DNA from 4 places in the Kitasatospora sp. RG8 genome. Region 1 is predicted to be linked to each of the others. Evidence: riboswitches for the same ligand, from Rfam matches in the RefSeq annotation. Region 1 holds a riboswitch; each other region holds the start of a gene.
What was found. A riboswitch is a leader RNA that binds a small molecule or an ion and turns the genes downstream of it on or off. The one in region 1 is predicted to bind cyclic di-AMP.
Positions count from the first base shown of each region.

Region 1 (2,178 bases):
TCCGGTCCGCGCCCCCGGGGCGTGGCCCTGGGCGGGACGCACGGGTGCCCCGGCCGTCGTCGTGACGGCCGGGGCACTCCGGTGCTCGTCAGGGGGTGATGCCGCGCTGCTCGAACCAGCTCTCCGGGTCGACCGGGGCGCCGCCGCCCGGGCGGACCTCCAGGTGCAGGTGGGGGCCGGTGACGTTGCCGGTGGCGCCGACCTTGCCGAGCTGCTGGCCGGGGACGACCTTGCCGGAGCCCTTGATGATCGAGGAGAGGTGGCAGTACCAGATCTCGGTGCCGTCGGGCAGCGTCTCGACGATCCGGTAGCCGTAGGAGCCGGCCCAGCCGGCCGAGGTGATGGTGCCCTGGCCGACGGCGTAGACCGGGGTGCCGGTGTCGGCGGCGAAGTCCAGGCCGGTGTGCAGGTGGGCCCAGTAGGAGGCGCTCTGGCCGTAGTGGGCGGAGAGGTTGTAGTCGCGCACCGGCAGGTTGATGGCGGCGAGCTTGGCCTTCTCGGCCTCCTCGGCGGCCCGCTTGGCCTCCTGCTGCTGGGCGGCGCGCTTGGCCTCGGCCTCCTTGGCGGCCTGGAGCCGGGCGCCCTCCTCGGCGGCGGTGCGCTGGCTGTCGGCCTGCTGCTGGATCCGGGCGGCGAGGGCGAGGCCGGGGTCGGCGGCGAGGGCGACCGGGGTCTCGTCGGGGGCCTCGACGGCGGGGGCGGCGGCCGGGGTCGCGGAGGCGAAGCCGGTGGCGCCCAGGGTGGCGGCGACGGCGGTGACGCCGAGCAGCGGGGCCGTCCCACGGGTCTGACGCGGCATCCGGTGCCGGTTGGCCTCGGCGGCCTGCGGGGCCGCCTCGTCGGAGGGCCCGCCGGACTCGCCCGGGTGGGCGGGCGGCCACGGGTGGTCGAGCAGCTGGGTGCCGGCGGAGGAGCCGGGCAGGTTTGCCGGAGAGTGCGTCGACGCCACGGAGGCGCGCTCCTTTCCTTCCTTCGCGCCTACCGGGTTAGCTGACGGGTTCGGAGCAGGAAGGTCTCCTACGGCTGGGCCTGGGCCCGGCCGATTCACCCCAAGGAACGTGGTTCCCCGGCTCCCTGGCCTGCCCGGAGGCCGGCCGGCGGGATTAGGCGACGGCGCACGGTGCCGTCTGGGTACGGCGTTGCGGACCGCGCTGCGTTATCAAACGTTAATCCTAGGAGCCCCTGATTCCAAGCCATCCGTCAGGAGCAGCAGGACACAGCCCGGACACTACGTGACCCGATGGGCATTTTGGGGCGATTGACAACAACTGACACTACCGAACGTTATTGGACGTCAACGAACGAACCCCTACTTGAGTACCCCTACTCATGTGCGACCCGGCCCGACGCGGCCATCCTGACGCCATGAACGCACCGATGCAGTCACGCACCACGGCCGCGTACTACGTCCAGGCCGTGCTCTCCTTCGCCCTCTCCGCCGGCGCCCTCGCGACCGGGATCGCCTACCTCCCGGTGGGCGGCTGGACCCGGGCCTTCCTCGGGGTCGGCCTGCTCTACACCGTCACCTCCTCGTTCACCCTGGCCAAGGTGGTCCGCGACAAGCAGGAGAACAGCGAGATCGTCACCCGGGTGGACCAGGCCCGGCTGGAGAAGCTGCTGGCCGAGCACGACCCGTTCAAGGTGGAGGGGGTCTGATCCGGGCCATCCTCGGATCCGGTCGATAGCTTGACGGCTAAGGCTATTAGCCTTAGCTTTATGGGTGTCGGCACCACCGCCGACGCCCCGGCGGACCGAGGAGGCCCCCATGTCCCGCACCACCGCCCCCACCACGCAGTACCTCGACGTCACCGGCGGCCGGATCGCCTACGACGACACCGAGCAGGGCGACGGCGCCCCCGTCGTCCTGCTCCCGGGGATGCTCGACAGCCGGGCCGCCTACCGGCACCTGCGCCCGCTGCTCGTCGCCGCCGGCCGCCGCGTGATCACCATGGACCTGCGCGGCTTCGGCGACTCCTCGATCGTCTGGGACGACTACTCGCCGGCCGCGATCGCCGCCGACGTCCTCGCCCTGCTCGACCACCTCGGCATCGGGCGCGCCGTCCTCGCCGGCAACTCGTACACCGGCGCGACCGTGGTCAAGGCCGCCGGCGACGCACCCGAGCGGGTCGCCGGGATCGTCCTGCTGGACGCCTTCGTCGAGAACCTGCCGCCGAACGC
Region 1 is NZ_JAGIYX010000013.1:17,512-19,689, forward strand. Features, by position in the region: gene J5Y04_RS42935 (M23 family metallopeptidase) at 89-949, opposite strand; cyclic di-AMP (ydaO/yuaA leader) riboswitch at 962-1,120, opposite strand; gene J5Y04_RS20290 (YiaA/YiaB family inner membrane protein) at 1,366-1,656, shown strand; gene J5Y04_RS20295 (alpha/beta fold hydrolase) at 1,766-2,178, shown strand, end outside.

Region 2 (2,178 bases), on a different contig from region 1:
GGGTCTGGGCGGCCGGCTTGGCGGCCGGGGCCTGGGTCTGGGCGGCGGGCTTGGCGGCGGCGGCCTGGCCGGAGTTGCCGGAGCTCCGGTCGAACCAGTTGAAGCCCTTGCCGGACTCGTCCGAGGCCTGGGCGCGGTCACCGAGGGTCAGGTGCTGACCGGGGTAGATGACGTGCGGGCCGTCGGTCAGGGTGGAGCGGTTGAGCTCGTACAGCCGCTCCCAGCCGCCCTGGACGTTGTTCTTGTCGGCGATCGAGGAGAGCCAGTCGCCGGCGACGACGGTGTAGTCGTTGGAGGCGGCCTTGTCCTGCCACTTCTTCGACCAGTTCTGGCCGGACTGCGGCTTGGCGGAGTCGGTGGAGGCCGGGGCCTGGTCGGCCTTCGGCGCGGCCGGCTTGGCGGCGGGGGCCTGCGCGGCGGGCGCGGCCGGGGCCGGGGTCTGCGCGGCGGGCTTGGCGGCCGTGGTGGTGTCGACCGCGGCGGGGGTGCCGCCCTTGGTCAGGCCGGCCTGGACGGAGCAGACGGGCCAGGCACCGGGGCCCTGGACGGCGAGCACCTTCTCGGCGATCGCGATCTGCTGGTCCTTGGTGGCGAGGTCGGCGCGGGCCGCGTACGCGGTGCCGCCGAACTCCGCCCAGGTGCTGTTGGTGAACTGGAGGCCGCCGTAGAAGCCGTTGCCGGTGTTGATGCTCCAGTTGCCGCTGCTCTCGCACTGCGCGACCTTGTCCCAGGTGGCGACGGAGGCGGCGGAGGCGGTGCCGGAGGTCAGGCAGGGGACGGTGAGACCGATGCCGACGACGCCGAGGGTGGCGATCGCGCGGCGGGTGCGGCTGGACAGGCGGGTGCCGTTGGTGGGCAGCATGAAGACGCGGTCCTCTCCCACGCCTGCGAGGTGAGCTGTCGGATTCGGGCTGGAGTTGCCCGGCCGCGCTGTGGACGCGGCTTCACCCCTAGCCCTGAACCGGTACGCGGACCGGTCCGGGGCGACTTACCTGTGGTTCCCCCGCTCCTGCCGTGGTGCGTTCTGCGCTGCCAGCGCACCCGACGGCAGGACTCGGCGTTGCGGATGAGCTGGGTCCGTGTGGCCACGAACGGGGAGCACGTTAAGCAGACTTAAGTTCAAACCGCAAACATGTGTGACGCTCGTCACGGTTTGCGGAAAGCCTGCGGAAAGGCTGTCCACCATGATCAGAAATGACCGTTTTCGCGCAACGCCCGCCGCGGTCAATGCAACTGCCTGTGCTTCAGGAGGTCGGGACCGACGCAGCCGTCCGGGGGGAGGGCTACGCAGCGATGGCCATGGGCGAGGAGCCGGACGCGGGCCGGCCGGCCGCCGGGCCCCGCGGAGCGCATCGCCGGGCAAAGCATCGCAGACCGGACATCCCGCCTGAAGCGGCCCGAACTCCCTTAAGTCGCCGCACAATGCTGCGCCGGCTCGCGGTCGGCACGGCGTTCGCGGCGATCGGCGGCGAGGAGGCCCTGCGACGCTCGCTGACCGGCCCCACGGCGCCCGTCGCCGCCGGGGGCACCGCCACGAGCCCGGCCGGGACGGGAGGCGACGGAGCCATGGACCACGGCGACGCCGCGCCGCCGCCCTCCGCCGGCGCCGCGGAGGGCGCCGCCCCCGGGCAGCCCGCCGCCGCGCCCGCCGTCGACCGGAACGGCCGCCCGTGGTCCGACCCGACCGGCTGGGGCGGCAGGGTGCCCGGCCCGCAGAGCGCCGTCCGGATCACCGACAAGGTGCTGCTGGACACCGACGCCACCGTCGCCTCGCTGCTGGTCGAACCGGGCGGCGCCCTCACCTTCGCCGCCGGCCGCACCGTCACCCTCGCCTCGGCGGGCAACGTCGAGGTCCGCGGCACCCTCGCCCTCGCCCCCGACGACACCGCCGTGCACACCCTGCGCTTCCCGGCCGTCGACGAGAAGCGGTTCCGGGGCGACGGCATGAAGGTTGGTCGACACCGACGTCGGCCTCCGGGTCACCGGCGCCGGGTACCTGCGGCTGGACGGCGCCGCCAAGACCGCCTGGGTACGCGCCGCCGGCGGCCTGCGGGCCGGCGACACCACCGTCACCCTGGCCGCCCCGCCCGCCGGTTGGCGGCCCGGCGACGAACTGTCCGTCACCCCGACCGGCCCGCCGGGCGAGGACGGCTCCTCCACCCGCTACGACCTGGCCGT
Region 2 is NZ_JAGIYX010000001.1:16,395-18,572, reverse strand. Features, by position in the region: gene J5Y04_RS43110 (transglycosylase family protein) at 1-883, opposite strand, end outside; cyclic di-AMP (ydaO/yuaA leader) riboswitch at 870-1,070, opposite strand.
Region 2: another riboswitch for cyclic di-AMP. It lies ahead of J5Y04_RS43110 (transglycosylase family protein); the one in region 1 lies ahead of J5Y04_RS42935 (M23 family metallopeptidase).

Region 3 (2,178 bases), on a different contig from region 1:
CCGCCAACGCGCCCTCGCCGCACCTGTACATGACCTGCTACGGCACGTACACCGCCCAGCCCTGCCTCGGGGTCCTGCCTACCGGCGGGTACGACTGCTACCCGGGCCAGCGCCAGCTGCTCGCCCGCTGGGACGGCGTCTACGGGGTGGACGGCTCGGCCCAGGACTGGTGGACGACGTACTACGGGGGACAGGGCTACTACACCTCCGGCCAGGGCATCCAGGCGGCGATCGACGCCGGTTCGCTGATCGGGCCGCTCCAGCAGGCGGGCGTCCCGGCGGCGGTCGCCACCTTCCTGATGGCGGGCGGCTCGGCCGACATCCCGGGGATCCTCAACGAGAACCGCGGGCCCAGCGACGGCATCGTCCTCACCCGCAGCGCCCTGGACACCACCGGGATCGGTACGGTCGGCGGGACGCGGCTGCTCGGCGGGCTCAACCACCTGGAGCTGGCCTGGTCCCCGGACGCGATGAGCCAGGTGAACAGCTGGCTCGGCTGACCACCCGGCCGGCGACCGCCCGCCCGGCCGATGCCACGACACCGCCCGGCCGGCGCCCCGCTCACCGTCCTCCCGGTGCCCGTACGGCCAACTGATCCACTCCGCACCGTCGTTGATCGACTCCACTGTGACCTGCACGACAACACCCTCCACCGAGTTGTCGCCCCCCGGACGGCCTGCCTAGCCTGCTCGGGACGTCCGCTTCGCGGACCTCCGCCGTCGGGACGCCGAGTCCTGTCCACCCGCCGGCCGGCAACCGAGCACCACAGCGGACGGGAGCGGGGGACCCAGGTCAGTGCCCGGCCCGTGCGCTCCCCGCGCCCGGGCCGTGGCTAGGGGTGAAGCCGCTCCACAGGCGGCCGGGCAACCTCAGCCCGAACCCGACAGCTCACCTCGCAGGCGTCGCAGAGGACACTGCCATGCAGAAGCCCACCCGGCGCAGCGCGCCGCGCCATGCCCGCCCCAGCCACCGCGGTCGCAACGCCGCCTTCGCCGTCACCGGCGTGCTCGCCATCAGCGGTGCCGGCCTCCTGGGCATTCCCGCGGTGAGCGGGGCCCAGGCGGCCACCGCGCCGACCGTCACCCAGGACAGGCTCGGCCCGGCCACCATGGTCGCGGGCAACGCCTCCGCCGCCTCGCTGACCGTCCACTCCTCGGCCTGCTTCACCGCCAGGACGGTCGGTGTCGGCGTGCGTGACGCGGCCGGCCACAACCTCGACTTCCCCGGCAACCGCACCAACGCGCAGATCTGCCCGGGCGGGCTGACGGTCACCACCGGCTCGCGGACCCTGCCGGCCGGCACCTACACCCAGTTCGGCTTCTGGCAGGACTCCGCCGGTGCCTGGCACAACCTGCCCTCGCAGAAGCTCGTGGTCTCGGCCGCCGCCACGCCGGCGCCCGCCCCGACCACCGCACCCACCGCCACCCCGACCACCGCACCCACCGCCACCCCGACGCCCGCGCCGACCGCGACCCCGTCGCAGACCGCCGCCCCGGGCGCGATACCGGTCGCCGGCAAGAAGCTCACCTGGTCGGACGACTTCAACAGCCTCGACCTGGGCTCCCGCTGGACGGCCGACCGGAGCAGCTCGTACCACTACGGCGACCACAACCCGAACGACAACAAGCTCGACTGGCTGAACAAGAACAACGTCACCGTCTCCGGCGGCGTCGCCACCTTCACCGCCAAGCCGAGCAGCCACACGCTGGAGAACGGCAAGCAGGCCTGGGACACCGGGCTGCTCACCACGGAGTACTCCAGCGAGGGCTTCAAGGTGAAGACCGGCGACTACATCGAGACCCGGGTCAAGCTCCCCGCCGGCACCGGCGCCTGGCCGGCGCTGTGGACCTGGAACGGCACCAGCGGCGCCCACGGTGAGATCGACTCCTTCGAGTACCACACCGACAACCCGAACCTGCTGGAGCTGACCAACCACATCACCCCGGGTCACCTGTACTACACGGACGCCAAGGCGATCGCGAAGGACGGCTGGGTCACCATCGGCACCCACTACGGGGCCACCTCGGTCGACTGGTACGTCAACGGCGCCAAGGTGTTCTCCGACGGCAAGGGCGTCGGCGCCGACTGGGCCGCGTACCCGATCCTCAACCTGTCCCTGAGCGCGGGGCAGTACCACCCCGCGCCGCAGGGCACGGCGCCGATCACCTTCGCCGCGGA
Region 3 is NZ_JAGIYX010000001.1:264,580-266,757, reverse strand. Features, by position in the region: gene J5Y04_RS01160 (triacylglycerol lipase) at 1-500, shown strand, start outside; cyclic di-AMP (ydaO/yuaA leader) riboswitch at 752-917, shown strand; gene J5Y04_RS01155 (family 16 glycosylhydrolase) at 920-2,178, shown strand, end outside.
Region 3: another riboswitch for cyclic di-AMP. It lies ahead of J5Y04_RS01155 (family 16 glycosylhydrolase); the one in region 1 lies ahead of J5Y04_RS42935 (M23 family metallopeptidase).

Region 4 (2,178 bases), on a different contig from region 1:
GGGCTACGACGACATCGATGGACGGCACGAGGCATCTCCTAGCGGAAGCAGGTTCGACTGACGGTGGGTGCTGTCGGGCGAACGATTGCGGAGTCGTTACGACCAGAGCCTAACCGCACGGGCTCTCGGGGCCACGCTGACCTCGGTCCCGTCTCAGCGTGTGGCCCTGCTACCCCCCGGTAGTTCACCTGGTTGCCCGACGGAAGCCGACCAGATGTGGACGAAGGGGGCCAAATCCGGCCCCCTTCGCCGAGTCACCGTGAGAGAGGTTGCGCTCAGCCGAGGTTGAGCACCTGTCCGGGCATGATCAGGTCCGGGTCGGCGCCGACGGTGCCGCGGTTGCCGTCGTACAGCGCCTGCCAGCCCCCGGGGAGACCCTGGGTGGCGGCGATGCCGGCCAGCGTGTCGCCGGACTGGACGGTGTAGCCGTGGCCGGCGTGCTGCTGGGCCGCGGGGGCGCTCTGCGCGACCGGGGCGGCCTGCGCGGCCGGAGCCGCCTGGGCGGCGCGGTTGTCCTGACCCGCACCCTGGCCGGCGTACTGCTGGTAGACGCTCTGGTGGCTGGTCCAGTACCAGTCACCGTTGCTCTGGTACCAGTACACCTTCGCGTCGGCGTCCCAGCCGCCGTGGCCGGAGAAGTCCGGGGTCGTGGCCTGCTGCTGCCCGTACGGCTGGGCCTGCTGCGCGTGCTGCTGGGCGGCGGGCTTCTGGGCCTGCTGCTGGGCCGGCTTCGGCTGGGCGGGCTTCTGGGCCGGCTTCGGCGCGGCGGGCTTGGCGTCCGAGGCGGTGTCGACCGAGGCCGGGGCACCGCCCTTGCTCAGGCCGGCCTTCTGCGAGCAGACCGGCCAGGCGCCCGGGCCCTGCGAGGCGAGGACCTTCTCCGCGACCGAGATCTGCTGGCCCTTGCTGGCCTGGTTGGCCTGCGGAGCGTAGGACGTGCCGCCGTACGCCTTCCAGGTGCTGGAGGTGAACTGCAGGCCGCCGTAGAAGCCGTTGCCCGTGTTGATGCTCCAGTTGCCGCCGCTCTCGCACTGGGCGACCGCGTCCCAGGTCGAGACGGGGGCCGCCGAGGCGCCGGTGGCGGTGAGGATCGGCATCGCGAGTCCGACGCCGGCCACACCGGCGACTGCGATGGCCTTCTCGGCCTGGGTGCGACGACGGTGACGGCCAGTTCCAACGAACAGCATGAATGGGTCCCTCTCCGCACGCCTGCGAGGTGAGCTGTCGGGTTCGGACCGGGAGGTGGCCCGGCCGCTCGCGCGGAAGGCTTTCTGCCCGCGCGGGCGGCTTCACCCCAAGCCGTGGGGGACGGCAACAAACCTGGTTCCCCCGCCCCTGCCCAGGGGTCTGGTCGGTTTCCCGTGGCACGGCGGGCAGGATTCGGCGTTCCGCGCACGAGGTCCGCAGCTGCGAACTTCAGGGAGGGTAGGCAGATCCTCTTACCAATCACAAGCTCATATCGCCGATATCACACAGAAATTACGGTGAGTGGCTGATCGCCTACCAACGAAGGCGGTATGTCCGCTTTGATGGCGGTTCAACCCCCCTGTTTCGGCGTGTCGGAGACGTCCCGTCAGTGTGTCGAGGCATCAGTCCGTGATGTCGGAGGCCCCGACGGAGGGCTCGTCAGCAGGGACGACGGGCTTCTTCTCGGGAGTGAATTCGACCGGAAGTTCACGAAGTCCACGCATGATCAGACCACCTCGCCAGCGCAGGTTGTCCGGGTTCTCGGCCAGCCGCAGATCCGGCAGCCGGGAGAGCAGGGTGGCCAGCGCCGCCCGCCCCTCGAGCCGGGCCAGCGGGGCGCCGATGCAGTAGTGGATTCCGTGCCCGAAGCCCAGGTGCGGGTTGTCCGCCCGGGCCAGGTCGAGGGTGTTCTCGTCGGCGAACCTCGCCGGGTCCCGGTCCGCCGCCGCGAGCACCACCAGCACCGGATCGCCGACCGGGATCGCCACCCCGCCGATGGTCAGCGGGCTGGTCGCGAACCGCCAGGTGGCCAGCTCCACCGGCCCGTCGTAGCGCAGGAGTTCCTCGATCCCGGTCTCCAGCAGGGAGCTCTCCCCGCGGGCGATCGAATCCTGCAGCAGCGCCCGCTGGTCCGGGTTGCGCAGCAGGCCGTAGGTGCCGTTGCCGATCAGGTTGACGGTCGTCTCGAACCCGGCGAAGAGCAGGATGAAG
Region 4 is NZ_JAGIYX010000040.1:47,886-50,063, forward strand. Features, by position in the region: gene eno (phosphopyruvate hydratase) at 1-28, opposite strand, end outside; gene J5Y04_RS43350 (transglycosylase family protein) at 276-1,187, opposite strand; cyclic di-AMP (ydaO/yuaA leader) riboswitch at 1,193-1,363, opposite strand; gene J5Y04_RS36815 (cytochrome P450) at 1,590-2,178, opposite strand, start outside.
Region 4: another riboswitch for cyclic di-AMP. It lies ahead of J5Y04_RS43350 (transglycosylase family protein); the one in region 1 lies ahead of J5Y04_RS42935 (M23 family metallopeptidase).